DNA from 4 places in the Vibrio celticus genome. Region 1 is predicted to be linked to each of the others. Evidence: predicted binding sites of a transcription regulator. Region 1 holds the regulator's gene; each other region holds the start of a gene.
What was found. The regulator PurR, encoded in region 1, represses purine synthesis genes. The targets are predictions, from matches to a motif close to TNANGNAAACGTTTNCNTNA.
Positions count from the first base shown of each region.

Region 2: the regulator PurR is predicted to act here: its motif matches at 3,086-3,105, upstream of OCV19_RS04435 (NupC/NupG family nucleoside CNT transporter).
Region 3: the regulator PurR is predicted to act here: its motif matches at 2,420-2,439, upstream of OCV19_RS09510 (phosphoribosylaminoimidazolesuccinocarboxamide synthase).
Region 4: the regulator PurR is predicted to act here: its motif matches at 2,811-2,830, upstream of pyrD (quinone-dependent dihydroorotate dehydrogenase).

Region 1 is NZ_AP025463.1:2,315,790-2,321,362, reverse strand. Features, by position in the region: gene OCV19_RS10450 (putative signal transducing protein) at 1-113, opposite strand, end outside; gene OCV19_RS10445 (TVP38/TMEM64 family protein) at 196-876, opposite strand; gene OCV19_RS10440 (transposase) at 1,020-1,370, shown strand; gene OCV19_RS10435 (IS3 family transposase) at 1,483-2,364, shown strand; gene OCV19_RS10430 (TfoX/Sxy family DNA transformation protein) at 2,436-3,026, opposite strand; cyclic di-GMP riboswitch class I at 3,154-3,239, opposite strand; gene purR (HTH-type transcriptional repressor PurR) at 3,410-4,414, opposite strand; gene torD (molecular chaperone TorD) at 4,730-5,377, opposite strand.
Region 2 is NZ_AP025463.1:928,977-934,549, reverse strand. Features, by position in the region: gene OCV19_RS04440 (cation:proton antiporter) at 1-1,675, opposite strand, end outside; gene OCV19_RS04435 (NupC/NupG family nucleoside CNT transporter) at 1,840-3,039, opposite strand; gene OCV19_RS04430 (LysR family transcriptional regulator) at 3,245-4,165, opposite strand; gene OCV19_RS04425 (lytic murein transglycosylase) at 4,336-5,334, opposite strand; gene OCV19_RS04420 (YcgL domain-containing protein) at 5,365-5,573, opposite strand, start outside.
Region 3 is NZ_AP025463.1:2,102,453-2,108,025, forward strand. Features, by position in the region: gene OCV19_RS09495 (tetratricopeptide repeat protein) at 1-1,073, shown strand, start outside; gene OCV19_RS09500 (hypothetical protein) at 1,239-1,427, shown strand; gene OCV19_RS09505 (SulA-like leucine-rich domain-containing protein) at 1,820-2,227, shown strand; gene OCV19_RS09510 (phosphoribosylaminoimidazolesuccinocarboxamide synthase) at 2,538-3,641, shown strand; gene OCV19_RS09515 (transporter) at 3,816-4,193, opposite strand; gene OCV19_RS09520 (helicase-related protein) at 4,396-5,573, opposite strand, start outside.
Region 4 is NZ_AP025463.1:1,819,743-1,825,315, reverse strand. Features, by position in the region: gene OCV19_RS08505 (NAD-glutamate dehydrogenase) at 1-2,628, shown strand, start outside; gene pyrD (quinone-dependent dihydroorotate dehydrogenase) at 2,958-3,968, shown strand; gene OCV19_RS08495 (cell division protein ZapC) at 4,175-4,723, shown strand; gene rlmKL (bifunctional 23S rRNA (guanine(2069)-N(7))-methyltransferase RlmK/23S rRNA (guanine(2445)-N(2))-methyltransferase RlmL) at 5,232-5,573, shown strand, end outside.

The sequences.
Region 1 (5,573 bases):
CCTTTCAATCCGAACAACCCCTCACCACGGACTTCACAGGCGATATTCTCGCTTTCTAACAATCCACAGATGATATGAGCTTCTGTCGGATTCGATGCACTGAAGATTTTCATTGAAATAGAACCTTATTCGGCTATCTGTGTTATTTAGCTATTATAAATTATTTAGCTATTATAAATTATTCAGCTATATACGTTATTCCGCCACAGGCGCTGAACGAAACTTACCCATCAACCATTTAGCAACTATTGGGAATATCCCCAATAACGCAAATGACAATAGTACTGAAGGGGAGACGATGCCTGAAAGTGAATCAATTTCTGCGAGCTGAGTACCAGCATTCAAGAAAACCGCCGTCCCCGGTAACATCCCGATCTGACTTGTAATGTAATAACGACTCACTGACATCGGTGTTAGACCCATCAATAGGTTGATAAGGAAAAATGGGAATACAGGAATCAGACGCAGAGAAAATAAGTAAAATGCGCCGTCTTTTTCAACTCCCTTGTTAATTGTCGCCAATTTGTCACCAAACTTGGTTTGAATCCAGTCACGCAACAAGTAACGGCTACTTAAGAAGGCTAAGGTCGCACCGATCGCACTTGCGAAAGATACTAGCAGCAAGCTATTCCAGAAGCCAAATAGCGCAGCCCCTAATAGGGTCACAACAGCGGCTCCGGGAATGGAGAAAGCCGTAATCATGACATACGCGACAAAATAGATAGCGGCAGCAGCAATAAAGTTGCTGTCAATATAGTCATTTAACACAGCTTGTTGGGCCTTAGCATTTTCAAGCGTTAAGTACTGGCCGAAATTGATGCCTAACACCACGATGGTTACGACCAACACAATACCCAATATCATTTTCTTACTCATTGATACTTCCTCTAAATTTTCAATGCATACCGATAGTATAGATAGACAGGCAAAGCATAGATTAACTTTCATCAGATATAAAAAAAGCCGCAGTAAATGAACTGACCCCCAATAGTTGGACACCAATTATTGGGGGTCTTTTTATGTCCAAATATAGCCGAGAGCTAAAATGTATCATTGCTAAGCAATACTTAGATGGCACGTCATCTCTCTACTTAGCAAAACAATATTCAATTTCTTCAAGGCAGATACGGTATTGGGCTCAAGTCTTTGCCATCCATGGTACTGATTCATTTTTACCAACTAAGCATGCCGCGACTGCTCAAACAAAACGAAAAGCATTGAATTTAATGTGGACGAATGAATGGTCTCTCACGCACACTAGCGCAGTATTAAACCTCTCATCCCTGGGATACTCTCTGTCTGGCTCAAACGATTTAATGAGCTCGGTATCAAGGGGCTCAAAATGCGCCAGAAAGGAAGACCCTCAATGAAACAGCAACCTCAACGAACCACTAAGCCTGATAATGAAATGACACTTGAGGAGCTAAAAGAGGAGTTAGTCTACTTACGAACCGAGAATGCTGTTTTAAAAAGTTGGAAGAGTTGGAGCAGGAAAAACCGTCGAACAAAGAAAAAGCGGTCATAGCTCTAACTCTTAAAGGCAAGTACCCGTTGAAGCACTTACTGCAGACTCTACAGCTGGCAAAAAGTGTCTTTTATTATCAGGCTCAAACGAGCAAGCGCCCAAATAGCTACGAACGTGAGCTGCGGTTGATAAAGTCAATTTATCATGAACATAAGGGCCGATACGGTTATCGTCGTATTCATTTAGAACTAAAAAATCAGGGGGTCGCGCTTAATCACAAAACGGTTCAAAGGCTTATGGCTCAGCTCAACCTTAAATCGACGGTCAGGATTAAAAAGTACCGTTCATACCGAGGAGAGTCTGGAACAGCTGCTCCCAACGTGCTTGAAAGAGATTTTAGTGCGACTCAACCCGATGAAAAGTGGGTAACTGATGTCACGGAGTTCAAAGTCAAAGAGCAGAAAGTATACTTGTCTCCAGTTGTCGACTTGTTTACTCAGGAAGTGGTAGCTTATAGAGTGGCCAAAAATGCCTGCTTGCCGCTTGTCACGGATATGCTGACGGAGGCTATATCAACGCTTAAACCCAACTCAAAGCCAATTATACACAGCGATCAAGGTTGGCAATATCGCCATCGACAGTATCAGAAAAAGGTAGCGGAGAGTGGGTTAACGCAAAGCATGTCGAGAAAAGGTAACTGCTTGGATAATGCTGTTGCTGAAAACTTTTTTGCTTTACTCAAAACCGAGATGTATCACAACCAAAGCTTTGAAGATGCAGATGCTCTGATAGAGCAAATTAAAGAATACATCGAGTACTACAATACCAAACGTATAAAAGTGAAACTAAAAGGCCTGACTCCGATAGAATATCGAACTCAGGCCTTGAAAGCCGCTTAACAGAAATGTCCAACTTTATGGGGTCACTTCAAAATGCGGCTTAGTTATGTATATAGATTGCACTGACAAAGTTAATTGACGCGATTGATAAGCTCTTCACGACGCTGCTGAGGTATAACAGACCAATGTGTTCCATTGATCGCGCCTTCTAGCGCCCAAAGTAGTTCAATACTGACAGAAGACGCATGCGATTCTTTGATGGCGTTAAATGCGTTTACAGAGCCAGATTCATATAAACGTTCTACAGAATCGATCCCTGCCTTTTTCAACATACGCTCGGTAGCGAGTCGAAGATTAGGCAGATCCTTGAGTCGGGTCGGCTTGGCAGAAGACTGCTCAGCTTTTTCTTCTTTAGCAAAACCTAGAGACGTGGTTGCAAGCTGCAAGATTTTCTCTTGATCTTGCCAGAGGCCTTCAGGTAAAGCGAAATATTTAGTAACGACAGGGAAACCACGTTTTTTGTAGACGTATGGTTGAAACCCTTGTTGTTCGAATTGTTTCGTTGTGCCTTTGTCTGCGCGTATGTGCAACTGGTCATTTACAACCAGAGCAAACATAGTGTCATCAGCAAAAAGACCGAAGCCACCAAACATTGAGCGTGATTTTATTTTTCCTAGGGACTCAAATAACTTCATCGAGTCCTTTAGTATCGGTTTATCCATGTTATTTATCTCGGTGTATTTGAACTACGCCACCAAATAAGCAGGTCCGAGAGATTAGCAAAATGTTGCAATTAAATTGTCAATAAGCCGTAAATTACTAAATTATTAGTAGTTACTGCATTTTGCCATCGGTAACCCCGCTACCATACCAACGAGTGGTTTAGGCCGGAAGCTTTGCGTCTCACTCTTTCGAGTGGTTTGCCCTGTGCGTGACTGATTGAATAGAATAAAGTTTTTGTTGAATGAAGCTCACAGTTGATATTTCAAAATGTGACATTGCTTCAATTAATGATCTTTCATTTATGCATAAGGGTTCATTATGGTTGCTGATAAAAAAAGCGCACCTAAAGGTGCGCTTGATGAAATTAAACTCGAATTATCAATTAATTTAACGTCTTAACTGTACTTCGTTCAACAATTTCAGGGTGCATTTCGAAGACGCGTTTTTCGTGGTCTTTGTCTTTGATGCGCTCCAATAGAATTTCGAATGCATTCTTACCAACACGACGTTTTGGTTGGTGAACTGTCGTTAACGGCGGAGAGAAGTATTCAGCGAGTTCGATGTTGTCGTAACCGATCACTGAGATATCTTCAGGAATGCGGATGCCTTTTTCTTGCAGTCGGCTCATTAAGCCGAGTGCCATTGTGTCGTTAAAGCAGAATACTGCCGTTGGACGATCTTCCATCTCAACGATTTGTTCTGCAGCAAGAACAGCCGTATCACACTCAAAGTTGCCTTCGATGATCATATTTTCATCAGCAGAAATCTTTGCTTCGTTGAGTGCGCGCTTGTAACCGGCAATACGTTCAACACATGCTGCTTTGTCTAAGTGGCCACTTAAACATGCAATCTTAGAGTGACCGCGTTCAATAAGGTATTTGGTCGCTAGGTAGCCACCTTCTTCTGAGTTATCGATGATCTTATCAGCCTGAGAGCTCTCTGGACCCCAGTCCATGATAACTTTAGGGATGTCAGCGTGACGGTCTAACATCTCTCTTAGTTCTTCAGTTAGGTCAGAACACATAACTAAGATGCCATCTACACGTTTCTCTGCAAGCATTCGAATGTAGTCACGTTGCTTCTCATAGATGCCGCCCGTATTACACAGGATCAAAGTGTAACCTTGACGGTAGCAGTAGCTTTCAACACCATCGATAACTTCAGAGAAGAATAGGTTAGTTGATTGAGTCACTAGCATGCCAATAGTGCGTGTTGTATTACATTTCAAGCTACGAGCAACAGCACTTGGTGCATAGTTCAGTTCATCTACGGCTTTGTTTACTTTTTCTTGAGTTGCTTCTGCAACAAAGCGAGTTTTATTAATTACGTGAGAAACGGTTGTTGTTGATACGCCGGCTAAGCGAGCGACATCTTTTATAGTGGCCATGGTTTTATCCTATTAGAAGCTACTTTCCCAAAGTACGGAATAAAGTAGCCGTTAAGCTACCTAACTAAGAGCTTAAATTTGTAGGGCTCTTTGGGTACTAAAGTGCTAAAAAACAAAAAACCGCTATTGAGCGGCTTGTCTTAACACCGAAATGCTCTGAACTTTAATAAGCATAGCATTTCGTGAATGTTTCATATTTTATCGTTTGCGGTCACAATTTTAGACTGACTAGAAATTACTCGCAATAAAATTCACCCAGAAATCCGGGTGAATTGTCACATTCTGCTGAATTTATTTACCTAGTCATCCAATAAGCTATTCACCGGCTAAATATTGAGTGTCTAATTGACAGAATGCGAGTAGCAAAGATGAGACGGAGGCGTAGAAACCGAATTCATCAACGTCATGACATTTCACGTTGAACTTTGGTACCCAAGTCAGCAATTGTTGTTCGATAAACTGCTGTTGAACGGCAAATGAATTCTCTAGCTCTTCTTCAATATCCGTTTCGTTTGAACGAATGATTAAGTTACCAAGGAAATCGAGTTCAATAGCAATGTGGTCTGCTGGCTCTTTTAGATCTTGGTTCACGACTAAGTTGTGTTTAGCCATGATCTCTTCCATATCTTTTGCTGGCTTATCATTCAAGAGGCCAGTTTCGCCGATATACATTGAAGCGTAAGGAAGAGCGCCGTGTTTATCTGTCTTTAAGAATAGGTCGCAAAAGTCTGCAGACAGTTCTAGCTGAGCATCTTCACGTGTTTGTAGGCGGTTCAGCGCATCCACTAACTTATCAATCGCTGGCTTTAGTGTCTCATTTTCGCCTAAACCAGTTAGGAAAGAACGAATTTCAACAGAGTGGTAGTGATCGAGTTCTTCTTGAGTGAGCTCTTTGGCAAATAAGCTTGATAGCCACCAGTATATTTCTGCTCTTTGCTCGTTGAACGCTTTCGTATCTTTCATTTGTTAGATCCTGACTTAGTCTTGTGATGTTGCTTATATGCATCTTGAAGTCACTTGGGCATAAGCACACCAAGGCTGAATAACAAGGCTATTTGCAAAACGCAAAGTTACTCGTTAGTAGTAATGCCTATATTGAATTGCGATGGACGATAAATAGCAAGGTTTAAGATTGTCTTGTATCAAAAAAAATCCATGT
Region 2 (5,573 bases), 1.4 Mb from region 1:
GAGGAATGGCTTTAGGATACAAAGCATTAAACTCTTTTAAATCAAATGCCTCGGTCAAACCTGTACTTTTAATTTGGCTACCCTGAGCCATCAGTGAGTTAAGCTTAGAATAGGTAACCCCTTCCGAAAACAGACTTCTATTGCCATCGCGGCTCACCTGGTGCCTTTCATGTTTATTCTCTGAGGATTCAAGCTCAAACACCTTATTTCCACCAAACTCGTCTTGATAGTGCATGCTAACTAACGGGTTGGTTTGACGATAAGGCGACACGATCATCGCACGCCCTATTCCATCCAATTCCAGATTATTTTCAGCGTGACTCGAAGCTGGGTTACCAAAGTAGACATTCAAGTTATCCATGCGTGCTAAGCGAATGCTTTCCCAGTTGGTATCGGCAAGCACACTATTGATGTTGTGTGTCGCCAATACTTTGGCAAACTGGCGTGAAAACTGAGTCGCACCAAAGAAGATAACGCCTTGTGCCTTCTCTTGAGTCACACCTAGCCTTCTTGCCCACCAACTCGCGGTGAGGCTTTGAATCACAACTGTACCGATGATGATCAAGAACACCATTGGTACCAGCAGGTCTGCACCTTCTATCAATTGTTTTTCTTGAAGCTTGATTGCAAACAGAGAAGAAACCGCGGCAGCCACGATCCCGCGCGGCGCCATCCAGCTCAAAAACCATTTTTCCGCAGAAGTAAGATCCGTACCGATCCCGCTGAACCACACGCTCAAAGGACGCGCCACCAGCATCACTATCGCTAACAGGCCAACCCCACCCCAACCTATCGAGAGGAAGGTTCCTGAATCGAGCCTGCTCGCTAACAGAATAAACAACGCAGAAATAAGCAACACGGTTAAGGTTTCTTTGAATTCGATGATGTCTTCGATATCCAAGCCCTTCACGTTGGCAAGCCAGATCCCCATGATGGTCACGGTTAATAAACCAGACTCTTCACTCAGATCATTGGAAAACGAGAACGCCGCCAACATTAGCGTCAGCACAGCCACATTACGTAAATAGTGCGGTACCCAATGCCCTTGCAGCATCTTGGCAATCAAATGGCCACCGATGATCCCTAAGCCTAAACCTATGACTAACGTCAGGCCCAGAGCTGACAGAACGTGTCCGGTAGGGTCGGCAGAAGAAACTATGTACTCGTAAACGAGAACCGCAAACAGAGCGCCAATCGGATCAATCACTATCCCTTCCCATCGCAAGATACTTCCTAAGGAAGATTTAGGCTGAATACTGCGTAGCATGGGCACGATTACAGTAGGGCCAGTTACCACAACTAATGCCCCAAATAGAGCGGCTAACGGCCAACTGAAATCCACAAAGTAATAAGCACCCGCCACGATACACGCCCATGTAATCAACATGCCGAAACTCACGAGATGAGTCACCATCCGACCATGGCCTCTGATCTCTTTGAAATTTAGGGTTAATGCCCCTTCAAACAGGATGATGGCAACGCCTAATGAAATCATAGGAAACAGCACATCACCGAAAATGGCATCGGGATTTAGAATATTCAGGCCAGGACCTAACAACAGGCCAACGATTAGGAGAGGAAGAATAGCGGGAAGACGTAAACGCCAGCCGAGCAGCTGACAAGCTAAAGACAAGAGTCCAATTAACGCCAAAGAAGAAGTAATCGACAAATCCATTTGTGCCCCTAAAAGGTTTGCACCACACCCTGTGGTACAAACTATTCAATGAAATAAGAAAGCCTACGTTCTTACACTATAGGCTCTCTTTTTCACGCTAACCGAATATTATTGTGATTAATCAGTCACTTTACTATAGGGGGAGTAAAGTCATGATCAGTTAACTATAAAGAAAGTACAACACCAGCAATAGCGGCACTCATTAAGTTAGCAAACACACCTGCACAAATTGCTTTGAAGCCATATTGTGAGATGAAAGAACGACGCTCTGGAACTAAGCTGCCCAAACCACCGATAAGAATCGCCATGGTAGAGATGTTAGCAAAGCCACATAGAGCGAAAGTTACGATCGCTTGTGAATGCTCACTCAGTGCGTCTTTTACGTCCATTAACTGGATGAAAGCCACGAACTCGTTCACGACAATCTTGTTACCGATCAATGAGCCCGCAACCACAGCCTCAGACCACGGTACACCGATCAGCCATGCAACGGGTGCGAATACATAACCTAGGATAAGTTCGAAGCTTAGGTTTACGCCAAACCAGCCGCCAACGATACCTAGCAAGCCATTTAGCATTGCAATCACACTGATAAAGGCAAGAAGTGTTGCACCCACTGCAACGGCAATACGAAGTCCAGACATAGCCCCATCTGCCATTGCCTCAACGACGTTTGTTGCTCGTGGAATTTCTACATCAGACTCAATATTTTCTTGAGCGTCATCTGGGCTGCCAGGTACTAAGATTTTAGCCATCAATAGACCGGCTGGTGCAGACATGAATGCCGCAGCGATCAGGAAGTTTAGGTCAACGCCAAGCGATGCATAACCCACTAACGTACCACCAGCTACAGACGCCAAACCACACACCATCACCGCAAACAGTTGTGAATCCGTCATGTGCTTTAAGTAAGGTTTAACCACCAATGGCGCTTCAATCATGCCGACAAAGATATTGGCAGTCGCAGACAGTGATTCCGCACGACCTGTGCCCAAGAATTTCTGTAGCGCACCACCAATAAGGTTGATCACCTTTGGCATAAAGCCGATGTGGTACAAGCCTGAAATCAGTGCAGAGAAAAAGATAATGATGCCCAGAACATTAATCGCGAAAACAAATCCGTTATTCGTTAAGCCACCAAATAGGAAGTTAATCCCCTCTTGACCGTAGTTGATCAAGCTAGATACCGCACCTGTGGCTGCATTCAACGCTTCTTTACCCATTGGTACATACAGAACCAATAGCGCGAATGAGATTTGTAATAAGAAAGCCAAAGAGACTGTTCTTAGTGGAATATTTTTTCTGTCCGTAGATAGTAACCAAGCGGCAACTAAAATAGTGATAATTCCAAGTAGGGAAGCCATGTGCGTCAACCTAAAAGTTGTAGATAGGAAAGGCGACGCATTCTATAGAGGAAATCGTTTGCGGCAAGCTGAGGTTGTTAACGTGATGTTGGGGTAATCACGATATAACTATGAGTATAATTAAGTTATTGAATTTTAATAATTAACTTTGATTAAAAAGCGTACTTTTTCCATATGGAAATTATATTTATAGACTAGGAAACAGTTAGCGATGCAGTTCAACGCACGTTTTGAGGTTTTTGTCCCAATACGTCGGCGACCCGATATGATCTTTAATGAACTCAATCACAGCTGAAAGCTTCTTCGGCATGTTCTTTCGGCTTGGATAAACAGCATAGAATGGCATTAGCTGACTGGCTCTCCACTCTGGTAATACTTGAATCAATTTTCCCGTTCTAAACTCTTCTTTCACTAAGTAAGTCGCCAGATAAGCAACGCCCCACCCTGATACTGCCGCGTCTCGTACTGCCTCAGCCAAATCAACTGAGTAATCGCCCGCGACTTTGACGCTGAGGTTTTCTTGCCCGTTGTCAAACGCCCACGATGTGTAATCTCGTTCACGGCTGCGATAGATAAGACAGTTATGGTCAATCAAATCGGAAGGTACATGTGGCGTCCCAGCCTTAATCAGATAATCCGGTGACGCAGCCACCACAAACTGACTGTCGGCTAAACGCTGCGCAATGTAACCTTCAGGCAAGTCTTCATTGTTGGTGATCCAGAGATCCAAGCGCTCTTCAATCATGTCCACCTTATAGTCGAACAAGTGGACCTCGATTCTCAACTGAGGATAAAGCTGTCTGAGTTGATCAATCGCCGGAATGATATGCAGTGTACCAAATGACTGCGACAACCCGACGCGCAAGATTCCAGAGATATCATCGCGCTGGCTGTCCATATCCATCTGAGCCGCTTTTACCGTGTTAAACAACTGCTCACAATGTTGATAGAACACGTCTCCCGCTTCAGTCAGCGTGAGGCTTCGTGTTGTCCTTTGCACCAACTTGATGCCGATTGAGTCTTCAAGCAAAGCGACTTGCTTACTGATATGAGACACCGAAACGTTCAAGCTTTTTGCAGCACTGGTAAAGCCTTCGTGCTTGATCAGCGCATGGAATATCACCATCTGTGCAGCTCTATCTGTTAGCACAAGATCACCTTATTAAATCTCTGAAATATAAAATCAAAAAGGACTCCGAAGAGTCCTTTAGTTCGTTCTGCCTATGGTAGGCCAAATGCTATTCAAAGCGGCCTAGGGCTATTAACCAAATTCAGTCTATTAATCAAATGGGTCTATTAATCAAACTTAATTCTGTCGGCTAGATGGCTTACTGCCAAAGCAAAGTAGTAAGAACGGTTCCACTTCATTAACACATTGTAGTTGTTGTAAATGAGGTACGAACGACCCGCTTCGTCATCTGGCATTATCAACCAAGCTTTAATGTCTTCATCGAGCGTTGGCAGTGGGCGGTCGTCATAGCGCTTAATACCGAGTTCAGACCACTCTTTTAAGTATTTCGCTTTGTCTTCAGTTCGACCTTGTAAATCGATCGACACAGATGACGGAACATGAACCTGACGACCCCAAGTATATTTGTCATCCCATCCTGATTGGCTGAGATAATTTGCCGCTGAAGCAAATACGTCTTCTTCAGTGCCCCAAATGTCTTTCTTACCGTCGCCATTACCATCAGCCGCATATGCTAAGAATGAGCTTGGCATAAATTGAGGCTGACCCATTGCGCCCGCCCAAGAGCCTTTCATCTCTTTTGGTGCAATATGGCCTTGATCAAGAATCTTCAACGCCGCCATCGCTTCGCTGCGGAAAAACGCTTCTCTGCGTCCTTCGTAAGCCATGGTCGTTAGCGCATCGATAACACTGTAGTTACCAGTGAACTTACCAAAGTTACTCTCAACACCCCATAGCGCGACAATGAATCTTGGTTGAACACCATATTCATCACCAATACGCTTTAGCGCTGTGTAATGCTTCTTATAAAGTGATCTGGCTTGCTTCACTTTCCAATCAGGCACTGCTCGTGGAATGTATTCATCCAGAGTCAGTTTTTTCTCAGGTTGATTCTTGTCGGCTTTCACCGCTCTTGGCTTAAACGTTACACCATCAAAGGCTTGATCAATGATCGTTTCAGAGATGCCTTCTTCACGGCCTTGTTGCTTTAGTTTTTCTACATATTGTTCGAAGCTCAATTCTTCAGCGTGTACTGAGCTAATGGTCAAGCTATTACCCAATAGTAATGCCGACACAGCCAATATGGTATTCGAAAATTTACTCAACAATCACTCCTCCTTGAATTGAGGTGGCTATCACTCTTCGTCTTGAGATTTCTGTTGAGCTTTACGCTCTTTATGAAGCTCAAGTTCGTTAACTGGTGGTGGCGGAACTTGCAAAAAGAAACCATCGGTATTCAGTGATTCTTTCACTTTTTCGATGTTCACTTGAGCCAGTTTACGGCCGTCCATTTTAATTACCATTACAAAACTAGGTTTACCAAACATTTGCATCAATGCGTCAG
Region 3 (5,573 bases), 210 kb from region 1:
CCAACATTCTGCCATCATCACTTCTTAGAACTCTATTTCTAGCCCTCATCTTTTCCACGATACCGTTGTTCACCACACATTTCGTGCACGCAGCAAGCAGTGATGAATTTTCACTAGAATCACAACCTCAAGATCCAGTTTCTCAATACCAATTGGCTCAAGCTTATGAATCGGGTGTCGACGTTCCTGTTAGCATCAGTGATGCATTGTATTGGTACACGCAGTCAGCAGAAAACGGCAACCCAAACGCGCAATTTAGACTGGGTGAATGGTACTTGGCAGGTACAGGTGTTGAACAAAGTAACAAGCTTGCTTTGGAATGGTTTATTAAAGCAGCGTTGCAAGATAACCAGCGCGCGCCTATCGAGGTCGCAAAACTCTACGAATCCTCGCTAGAACAAAACCTCCTTCAACCATTAGATAAAGCGCAGCTATGGTATGAAGCAGCCTTAAAAGATAATCCACAAGCAGAAGATGGCTACAACCGCATTTTGGAAGCACAATTCAACCAGCAACGTGCAAAACAGATCTCTTCAATAGAACAGCTCGATGACAGCATCGACTCTGAAATAGACACCAGTCAGGGGTTATCTAAGCACGTTCAATCTAACCAAGCATCACGCTCTAACCTCTCCAGTTCTAACCTAACGCATTCAGACTATCTGATTAGCACAGCCTTAGCCGTGTTGATTTCAATGGTCAGCATCATTGCGACGCTCGTTATCTCAAGAAAAAGACAAGCTCTAAAGTCGGGTGATTCGCGACAGCAACAACAATCACTTGAAGCGCAGCTTAGCTCGAAGGACCTTACGATTAAGCAGCAAAAACGCCAGCTGCACACTATGTTCCACGAATTGAAAAAGCAGAAAAACAGCAAAGGTCTGAGTAATTTGCAGGTGGCCTGCGCGCTATTTGGCTACACACCTAGCTCAATCCCCGACCAGAAAAGCATCAAGATCCGATACAAACAACTATCAAAGATCTACCATCCAGATGGTCACGGATGTGACGAAGAAATGAAACGTTTGAACAATGCGCTAAAAACCATTTTACAAAATGTTACAAACCCGTAAATAAAAACACATCTTCATTTTTCAAGGTCTCAAAGATATCGATTTTATTGGTGTTGCAATCGATCCCCCTCTCAAAAACGGGTAACAAACTATTAACTAATGGGTCTTACTTGTGTCATAATCTGCGCCGAAAATACACCTGACTTAAACAGGTGAGGAGAGAATATGTTCACAATAGAAGGCGTTTGTGATTGGTGCAAAAAGCCAAGCCTAGTTAAAAAGCACGACTACCTAGATGGTAAGTGTCATCATGCATGTAACGAGTGCAATGATATTGCAACCATTGATGTTCGCCAGTTCAATATTGGTGAAATGGAAATGAGAGCAAAACTCTCCCAAGCGACATTGAGATAAGCAACACCGTGAAATATAAGAAAGCGCTTAAGGCGCTTTTTTTGTGCCTGCGGTTTTAGATCTTCTCTCTTCTCTCTTCTCTCTTCTCTCTTCTCTCTTCTCTCTTCTCTCTTCTCTCTTCTCTCTTCTCTCTTCTCTCTTCTATACAGGTGTATACAGTACTTTTCTGTCAAAACCACTGTATACACCTGTATAAAGCTCACATTTTTTCAACTTATGAGACAAAATAGCAAATTCATTCAAATTTAATTTATCGAATATTTTCAATAACTTAACCATTTGCCATCCATAACCTCAGACGAAATCGTCCAATAATCCCGCAAAAAACGCTTGATCTTATAAGCAACTAAAACTACTGTATACACATACAGCATGTATATAAGGACAGCAAAATGATTCAAGCACACGTTAAAGCACAACACTCTAGCCCGCTAGTTCACTGCGCATTTACATCAGTTTCTCGTAAAAGCAAAAATTCAAACGAGGAAGCGTTGTTTGCAAGAATGGCGTTGCTGTCCAATCAACATCAGTGGTTACTGTTTACGGCTCAAACACCAAGACCATCGGCAAAGCAGCTTAAGCAACATAACGTGTGCTGCGACCGTGTTATTCACATGAAAGCCTCTCATCAAATGACTGAGGTAGAAACTGTTGAGAAAGCAATCCGTTCTAAGAATGCGAGTGCGATTGTTGCAAGTGCATCGATTGATCAGTTCAGTCAACAGTACCTAAGAACATTAGGGTTACGCTTTCAATGTGAAGTCTTCTTTATGAATGCAAATTCAGAGCGTATTCACTAAGCCATATTGCTTAATAACATTTTGGCTCAAAAACACGGTCCACAAACATAGCTTAATCTTTTAGCTAACAAACTTAAGTTAACTTAACAGCATAGCTCCATAACACAGTCCAAATATACTGCCTTCCCCTGCCCTACAATTCGCCAAATTTTTAGCGGATTGTTAGGCGGGGGTTTTTATTTCAACAACAGATTTAGCAATCGTTTGCTTTTTCTCTGGAAGCAAATAGTAGATTGGGTATAATGCCCGTCTAATCATGTGCACACCGCACTTCTCTGTATGACGTTTGATAAAAAATAGGAATGTCTAAATGAGCCTTGCTGATCAAGTTCTTGCCGTAAATGATGACCTACCAATCCGTACTGATAAACCTGTCCACAGTGGCAAGGTTCGTTCGGTCTACTGGTTAACTGAAGAAGATAGCCAACGACTAATTAAAGAGAAAGGCTACGATGTAGCGCCAGATGCGCCTTTAGCAATCATGGTGATCAGTGACCGTATCTCTGCATTTGATTGTATCTGGCGTGGTGAAGGGAATCTTAAAGGTGTTCCAGGTAAGGGAGCGGCTCTGAATGCTATCTCTAACCACTGGTTCAAATTGTTTAAAGACAACGGACTTGCTGACAGTCATATTCTTGATATCCCCCACCCGTTCGTATGGATTGTACAAAAAGCTCGCCCAGTCATGATCGAAGCGATTTGTCGTCAATACATCACAGGTTCAATGTGGCGTGCATACGCAAACGGCGAACGTGAGTTCTGTGGTATCGAGATGCCTGAAGGCCTTGAGAAAGACAAGAAGTTGCCTGAGCTACTGATCACGCCTTCAACAAAAGGGATTCTGAAAGGTATTCCTGGCGTTCCAGAAGCTGACGATGTGAACATCACACGTAACAACATCGAAGATAACTTCGCAGCATTCAACTTTACTCAAGCAAGCGACATCGCGCATTACGAAAAACTTCTTAAAGAAGGCTTCAACGTAATCAGCCAAGCGCTAGCAAAAGTAGACCAAACCTTTGTTGATACCAAATTTGAGTTTGGCTACGTCAACGATGCTCAAGGCAAAGAAAAGCTTATCTACATGGACGAAGTCGGTACTCCAGATTCATCTCGCATTTGGGATACTCAGGAATACAACAACGGCAACATCGTTGAGAATTCAAAAGAAGGCTTCCGTCAGTTCTTGCTTAACTACTTCCCTGATGCCGACATTCTTTTGAACAAAGAACGTATGCCAGAGCGTGAAGCACTAGCTCGTGACAATGAGCTTCCACTGGATTCGCTAATGTCTTTGTCTCGCACTTACCTTGATATTGCTGCAAAAATCACAGGTGCGGAGATCGTACTGAGCGAAAATCCTAAGCAAGAGATCATCGATGTACTACGCGCTGACTACGGTCTAATCGACTAGTCGCTTTATTGCTAATTGCTTATTCGCTTAATCTCAAAATAAAAAGCTAGAAAGCTAGAAAGCTAATAAGCTCGTAGACTCAAGTTTTAGATACTAAAAGGGCCTCAATATTTGAGGCCCTTTTTACGTGTACGTTTTTACTATTCCTGAGAGAGGCTATCGGCGAAACTGAAGTTACAGCCTAATCGTGAACTCTTCTCCAGAATTACCCGCAATCACTAAATGACTGCGCGATTCAATATACTCGATCTGATCTTTTTCAAGTGAATATGGCATCACTACTTTAAGCTCATTGATCCCTTCCAGCTTAGCAAGCTTGAGTAAGGTAACAATGTTCGACTCATCACTTTTACGCGTCGACATTGATTTCAATGCCATCTGCCATAAACGATCTTCAGGGCTTGCTAGCTCTTTAATGCTATCTCGCCAGACGGTACTGAACACTGGCGCAATGGTGGTAAGTGCTTCCAGAAAAGTCCATTTTTTACTGCATGAGGCGCCAAGAAATGTTGTGTAATCGAACTCTACACGCGTCTCTTCCTGTTTATCCATGATGTCCCCCGACACTTTGGCAACACAATATACTAAATATCTATCAACTCTTTCTTTATAGCAATAGGATATAGAAGAATAGTCTTTTATGACCTTTTGATTGGTTAAAAGGCATATAAAAATCAAATTTGTAACAAAATAAGCACTGAAAAATCATATATGCACCTATTTGATTAATATTTTAGATATAAAACTTATCCATCTATTTGATATCAATTATTCGGCTCGCTTTTTTGTACTGAATACGCCAGCCTGACCATGTCGGCAGCTCCCAACGTTTTGGCGATAACTTTCGACTACCCGATTGATAGTGAACGTAAATCAGCTTTCTCGCGGGCAAGTATTCTACATCGAGTTGCAAGTCGGCAAGGCTCAATGCAAACGGATATTTTTCCGAAAATTCTGAATAGAGCCAAGTTGGAATGCCATCGAACGGTATGTCTGCGTGGTCAAACATTTCCAATTCACTGACATCAGTAACCCCTAACACTTCAAGCTGCTCTATAAACCATAGCTCAAAGTTAATGTTCTCAATTTCTGGTGTGTATTGTGTTTGCTCGTCGAGACCGAGTTTCACATACAGCTGCCAGTGTTTGATCTCTTGAGTGCGAGCCTTTGCAAAACCGGGAAGCTGGTCTCCATTTAACACGAGGTCGACGATAGGTTTTAACGATAATTGCCCTTCAGCCGCGACAAGCTTGGTTGTAATCGTACGGCCTGCGTACACCAACGCCATCTCGGTAAATACGCCATCGTCATTTACTACTGTTTCACCTTGCTCCCACTCTCCTAGCTGAGCATCTACTATAAGCTCAAGAGGAATGGGGGCCGTGACCGTCGCTAAGGTCAGTGTCTGCTTAACACCTCTTCCCGGCAAGCTGTGGGTATCAAGCACCAACATCGCTTGTGCATTGTCTGGGAAACGGTTCTGACGACCAAGTACTACCTCTAACGCTCCATTAGCAAACGCTTCTTTCCTTTTCAGTCGGCGCACAAACACCAATTCAGGATGCAGATTTACAATAGTCTTAAGCAGCTCAATGCGTTGGAAACGTGACGCGACTTCTAACTGAGGGAGTTCAAACACCTCACGCATTTGCTTCGCCAATCCTTGAGCTTCATTCAGTGCTTGTTGATCTATTTCTAGATGCGGATATTCGCGACCACGCACAATCTGAATCAACAGGCTTAAATCACACCCTTCCTTCTCTTGTTGCGCCAGTGCTTCTAGATGTTCTGCATTGTTTGATAACTGATATAAGCGAGCAGGCACAGACAACGCCGCTGTGAGATCGACCATCGCTTCTTTGAGTGCTTTGGTTTTGATGCGAGTTACAATGTCTGCATACAAAGCATCAATCGGCAGTGGATACAGCTTTT
Region 4 (5,573 bases), 500 kb from region 1:
GATCGTATCATTCGTCGCTACATGGAAATGATCACTGCAACGCTTCGTACTAACTACTACCAAGTAGACGAGAACAAGCAGTCTAAACCTTGGTTGGCTCTGAAAATGAGACCAAGCGAGATTCCAGATATCCCAGCGCCGGTTCCTGCGTTTGAGATCTTCGTTTACGCACCAGATATTGAAGGTGTGCATCTACGTGGCGGTAAAGTAGCACGTGGTGGTTTACGTTGGTCAGACCGTCAAGAGGACTTCCGTACTGAGATTCTAGGCCTAGTTAAAGCGCAACAAGTTAAGAACACGGTTATCGTACCGGTTGGCGCTAAAGGTGGTTTCGTTTGTAAGCGTCAACACATGATGTCTGGCCGAGACGAGATCTTTGCTGAAGGCCAACGTTGTTACAAGCGCTTCATCCGTGCATTGCTAGACGTTTCAGACAACATCATTGAAGGTGAGGTTATCCCACCTAAGAGCGTTGTTCGTCACGATGAAGATGACCCTTACTTGGTTGTTGCTGCCGATAAAGGCACCGCGACATTCTCAGATCTAGCGAACTCAGTAGCTGAAGAGTACAACTTCTGGTTAGGTGATGCGTTTGCATCGGGTGGCTCTAACGGTTACGACCACAAAGCCATGGGTATCACGGCGAAAGGTGGCTGGGAATCGGTTAAACGTCACTTCCGCGAAATGGGTATCAACTGTCAAAGCACAGACTTCACTGCAATTGGTGTAGGTGATATGGCAGGCGACGTATTTGGTAACGGTATGTTGCTATCTAAGCACATTCGCTTACAAGCTGCGTTTAACCACATGCACATCTTCATTGACCCGAATCCAGAATCAGCATCAAGCTGGGTAGAGCGTGACCGTCTGTTTAATCTGCCTCGCTCAAGCTGGGAAGATTACAATAAAGAGCTGATTTCTCAGGGTGGTGGCATCTTCTCTCGTCGAGCGAAGTCTATCTCTCTAACACCTGAAATTCAGAAAATGCTGGGCACCAAGAAAGCATCAATGGCACCCAATGACTTGATCAAAGCGATCTTGTCTATGAAGGTTGATCTACTTTGGAACGGCGGTATTGGTACTTACGTTAAGTCTTCTAGTGAGACCCATACCGATGTGGGTGACCGTGCCAATGACGTGCTACGTATCGACGGCCGTGACCTGAAAGCTAAGGTTGTTGGTGAAGGTGGTAACTTGGGTATGACTCAGTTGGGTCGTATTGAATACGCTCTAACGGGCGGTCGAGTTAATACTGACTTTGTTGATAACGTTGGCGGTGTAGATTGCTCGGATAACGAAGTTAACATTAAGATCTTCTTGAATGGCTTGGTGTCTAATGGTGATCTAACCGTTAAGCAACGTAACCAAGTTCTTGAATCTATGGAAGACGAAGTAGGCGAAATCGTACTAGACGACGCTTACTGCCAAGCTGAGTCTATTTCTGTTACTGAGCATCAAGGTGTTGGCTTAGTGAAAGAGCAAATCCGCTTTATCCACACTATGGAAAAAGCAGGGTATTTAGACCGTGGTTTGGAATACATCCCAGATGACGAAACGCTGCTAGAGCGTGAGAAGCAAGGTCAAGCACTAACAAGACCAGAGCTATCAGTATTGATCGCTTACGGTAAAATGGTTCTAAAAGAAGATCTTGTGAGTGATGATATTGCGAATGATGAGTTCCATACTCAACAATTGATGCAATACTTCCCAACAGAGTTACGCCGTAACTACTCTCAACACATGGATAACCACCCACTGCGTGCAGAGATCATTGCGACTGCGCTTGCTAACCAAATGGTTAACGAGATGGGCTGTAACTTCGTGACTCGCTTGCAAGAAGAGACGGGCGCAAATATCGTTGATATTGCGAATGCTTACGCGGCATCACGTGAAATCTACGGTTTGGGTAAGGTATTGAAGAGCATTCGTGAACTGGACAACATCTCAAGTTCTGAAGCTCAATACGAATTGCTTTACCATGTACGTCGTACGCTTCGTCGTCTAGCTCGCTGGTTGCTAAGAAACCGTACCGGTAAACAGTCAGTGAATGCATTAATTGAGCTTTACCAAGGTGATGTGGCTGCGATTACTGAAAAACTGGACGAAAACCTAGTAGCTTCAGAAGTAGAGGAGCATCAAGCAATGGCTCAACTTTGGATTGACCAAGGTGTAAACGCTGAGTTGGCTAATTCAGTGGCTCGTTTGTCTAGCCTGTACTCAGCACTGGATATATCCACAGTAGCTCGTGAAACAGGTAAAACAGTACAACAAGCGTCTAAGCTTTACTTCAACCTTGGCGACCGTTTGTCACTGCACTGGTTCTTGAAGCAAATCAATAGCCAAGCTGTAGACAACAACTGGCAAGCACTGGCGCGTGCAGCATTCAGAGAAGATCTGGATTGGCAGCAACGTCAGTTAACTGGCCAAGTACTTAACTGTGGTTGTGCTTCAGACATCGATGTGATTAAAGCGCTTGATGACTGGATGGAAAGTAACTCTGTTTCTCTACATCGTTGGGAAAGCATCTTAAACGAATTCAAAGTGGGTTCTGTTCATGAGTTTGCTAAGTTCTCAGTAGCACTGCGTGAATTGATGCTGTTGAATCTAAACTGCATGTCGAAAGACTAGTCACTAGATAAGACAAAAACTATAAGGGCAGGCCACAAGGTCTGCCTTTTTCGTTTCGGTAAAGTGGAAACAATAGGCCTAACGACTTTTGAAGAATAAACTTCGACGCACACGTTGTTTGTTGTTAAGTGAGCTGGCGGCTGTACTAAGGTTGAGATTAGAAATAGCTTAATAACTTGAAGAAACGATAACGTTTGCTTAATAATGAACCTCATTCGTTAGTAAACTCGATTATCTTACCCTTACAGACAGTAATAGATTGAATAGTTCGGTAAATAAGTAAATAATATCGCCCCGTTTACACGGGGCTTTTTTCTATCGGAGGCACAATGCTTTACCGTCTAGCCAGAACTGGCTTTTTCCAACTTGATGCCGAAAAGGCACATGATCTTGCAATTCAAAATTTCAAGCGCTTCACAGGCACACCTATTGATCTTTTGTATCGCCAACAATTACCTCACCGACCTGTAGAGTGCATGGGTCTTACTTTTAAAAACCCAGTTGGCTTAGCTGCCGGCCTAGATAAAAACGGCGAATGTATTGATGCATTTGGCGCAATGGGTTTTGGTTTCGTAGAAGTAGGAACAGTGACTCCACGTCCACAAGCGGGTAACGACAAACCTCGTTTATTCCGTCTTATTGAAGCTGAAGGCATTATCAACCGTATGGGTTTTAACAACCTAGGCGTCGATAACCTTGTTGAGAATGTTAAGAAGTCGAACTACGATGGCATCTTAGGCATTAACATCGGTAAGAACAAAGACACACCTATTGAAAAGGGCGCTGAAGATTACTTGATCTGTATGGAGAAGGTATATCAATACGCTGGTTACATTGCTGTGAACATCTCTTCACCAAACACTCCAGGACTTCGTTCGCTACAATACGGTGAAGCTCTAGACGATCTATTGTCTGAACTTAAAACGAAACAATCTGAACTGGAAGAGAAGTATGGTAAATATGTGCCTCTTGCTCTTAAGATTGCTCCGGATCTAAGCGACGACGAAATTTGCCAAATTTGTGAATCATTGATCAAAAATAAGATCGATGGTGTGATCGCAACAAACACAACATTGGATCGTTCAATCGTTGAAGGCATGAAACATTGCGATGAAACGGGTGGCCTAAGTGGACGTCCAGTTCAATCTCGCAGCACTGAAGTAGTTCGCAAACTTCACGAAGAGCTTGGTGACAAACTGCCGATCATTGGAGTAGGTGGTGTTGACTCGTATGTTGCTGCAAAAGAGAAAATGATGGCAGGCGCGAAGCTTGTACAAGTTTACTCTGGTTTCATCTACAAAGGTCCAGGCCTAGTTGGCGACATCGTTAAAAATCTATAAGCTGAAAATTGCTTTTATTTTTGAAAAGCGACAATCTGGCATCGTCTTACTAAAAGAGACACTGTAACTCACTGAGTTGTAGAGAAAAGCGATAAGAAAGAGGAATTCATTTCCTCTTTTTTTTTGCCTATTGCTCAGTAAAATTACTGTAATTGAAGGTAATTTTGCGTTTTACCTAATGGAATGGTTCAACAGTGTGAGACGAAATGATGCTTAAACCTAGCGATACATGGAGTTGGTATTACGATGAGCAGCAATGTTCATTAATGCTAAACCTCGGAGAGGATATGATTTTCAAAACGAATCTGGTCCGCAATAAGCTGGTGGACTGCGCGTTTAGAGATAATGAATTCACCGTTGATGACGCATCTTCATACCAAACCTTCAAAGAACAAATTTCTGGCTTAGAACTGTCTGAGCCTCGCCAAGCTGAACTCGCGCTTTATTGCGTGGCAGCAAAGCGCTTCCACAAGCCTGTACAGCCTAAGAGTTGGTTCTTCGACTCACAGGGCGCTGGCCACGAATACCCTCAAGAAGGGGATATCGTACAAATGAATAACGAGCATAGCTTAGGGTATTTCATTGTATTAGAAGTGGGAGAGTGTGCGAGCCTATGTGCATTTGTCGACCTAGAAGAGTTTCTGCTTACACCTTCAAAAGGGTTACGCTTTGGCGACTCGATTAAGGTCATGCACGATAGAATGATAGACGCGAACGCTATTCTTCATCAAACGCACATCGCGATGGTCGGTTAGCCTTCAATCTAGTCCATAATCTCCCACACACATCGCAACGCATCAACCTGTCAAATCTTCCCCAAAATCGGCTCATTAGCCGATTTTTTTGTGCCTAAAAAACCTCACCCTGATAAATACATCACTGCCTAACCATTTAAATAGTGAACTTACGACTATTTTTTCACCTTAATTTCTGCCTGTTTTTATCGCCAGAAGTATAATTTACCCATCTTTATTCCCTGTTTTGGTCCTTTTGTAGCTAACTTTCACCCTTAATTTGCATTTGGTATATACCAAATTGAGGGTGAATATAAATTCACATTGTCGCTTTGGCGGGGATTTGCTCATGAATCGTGTTGGTTTGATAAGTCTTATGTTCTAAGGGGATGTGGGTAAGCGATCGCTTCAACACTGTGCGTTTGCTAGCCAGTTAGAAGAAAGATTCAATGAAAAGACGAGTTTAGTGTGATGCTCTAGTAACAAATTCAGGTATAATCGAGCTCATTTTTATCAATAAAAGAACACTATGAATCAATATCTAGCGGTTACCTCAAATGGCCTTGAGAATTTATTAGTTGAAGAACTAACCCAACTAGGGATTACAAACGCAAAACCTGTTCAAGCAGGTGTTAAATTCAAAGCCACCAATGAGCAAATTTATCGTTGTTGTTTGTGGAGCCGTTTGGCTTCTCGATTTGTACGTGTCCTTTCTGAATTCACTTGTATGGACGACATGGATTTGTACCTATCAACCACTGCGGTTAACTGGGTAAATCAATTCCATAGCTCTAAACGTTTTGTTGTTGACTTCAATGGTACGAACAACGAAATCCGCAATAGCCAATACGGTGCGATGAAAGTAAAAGAT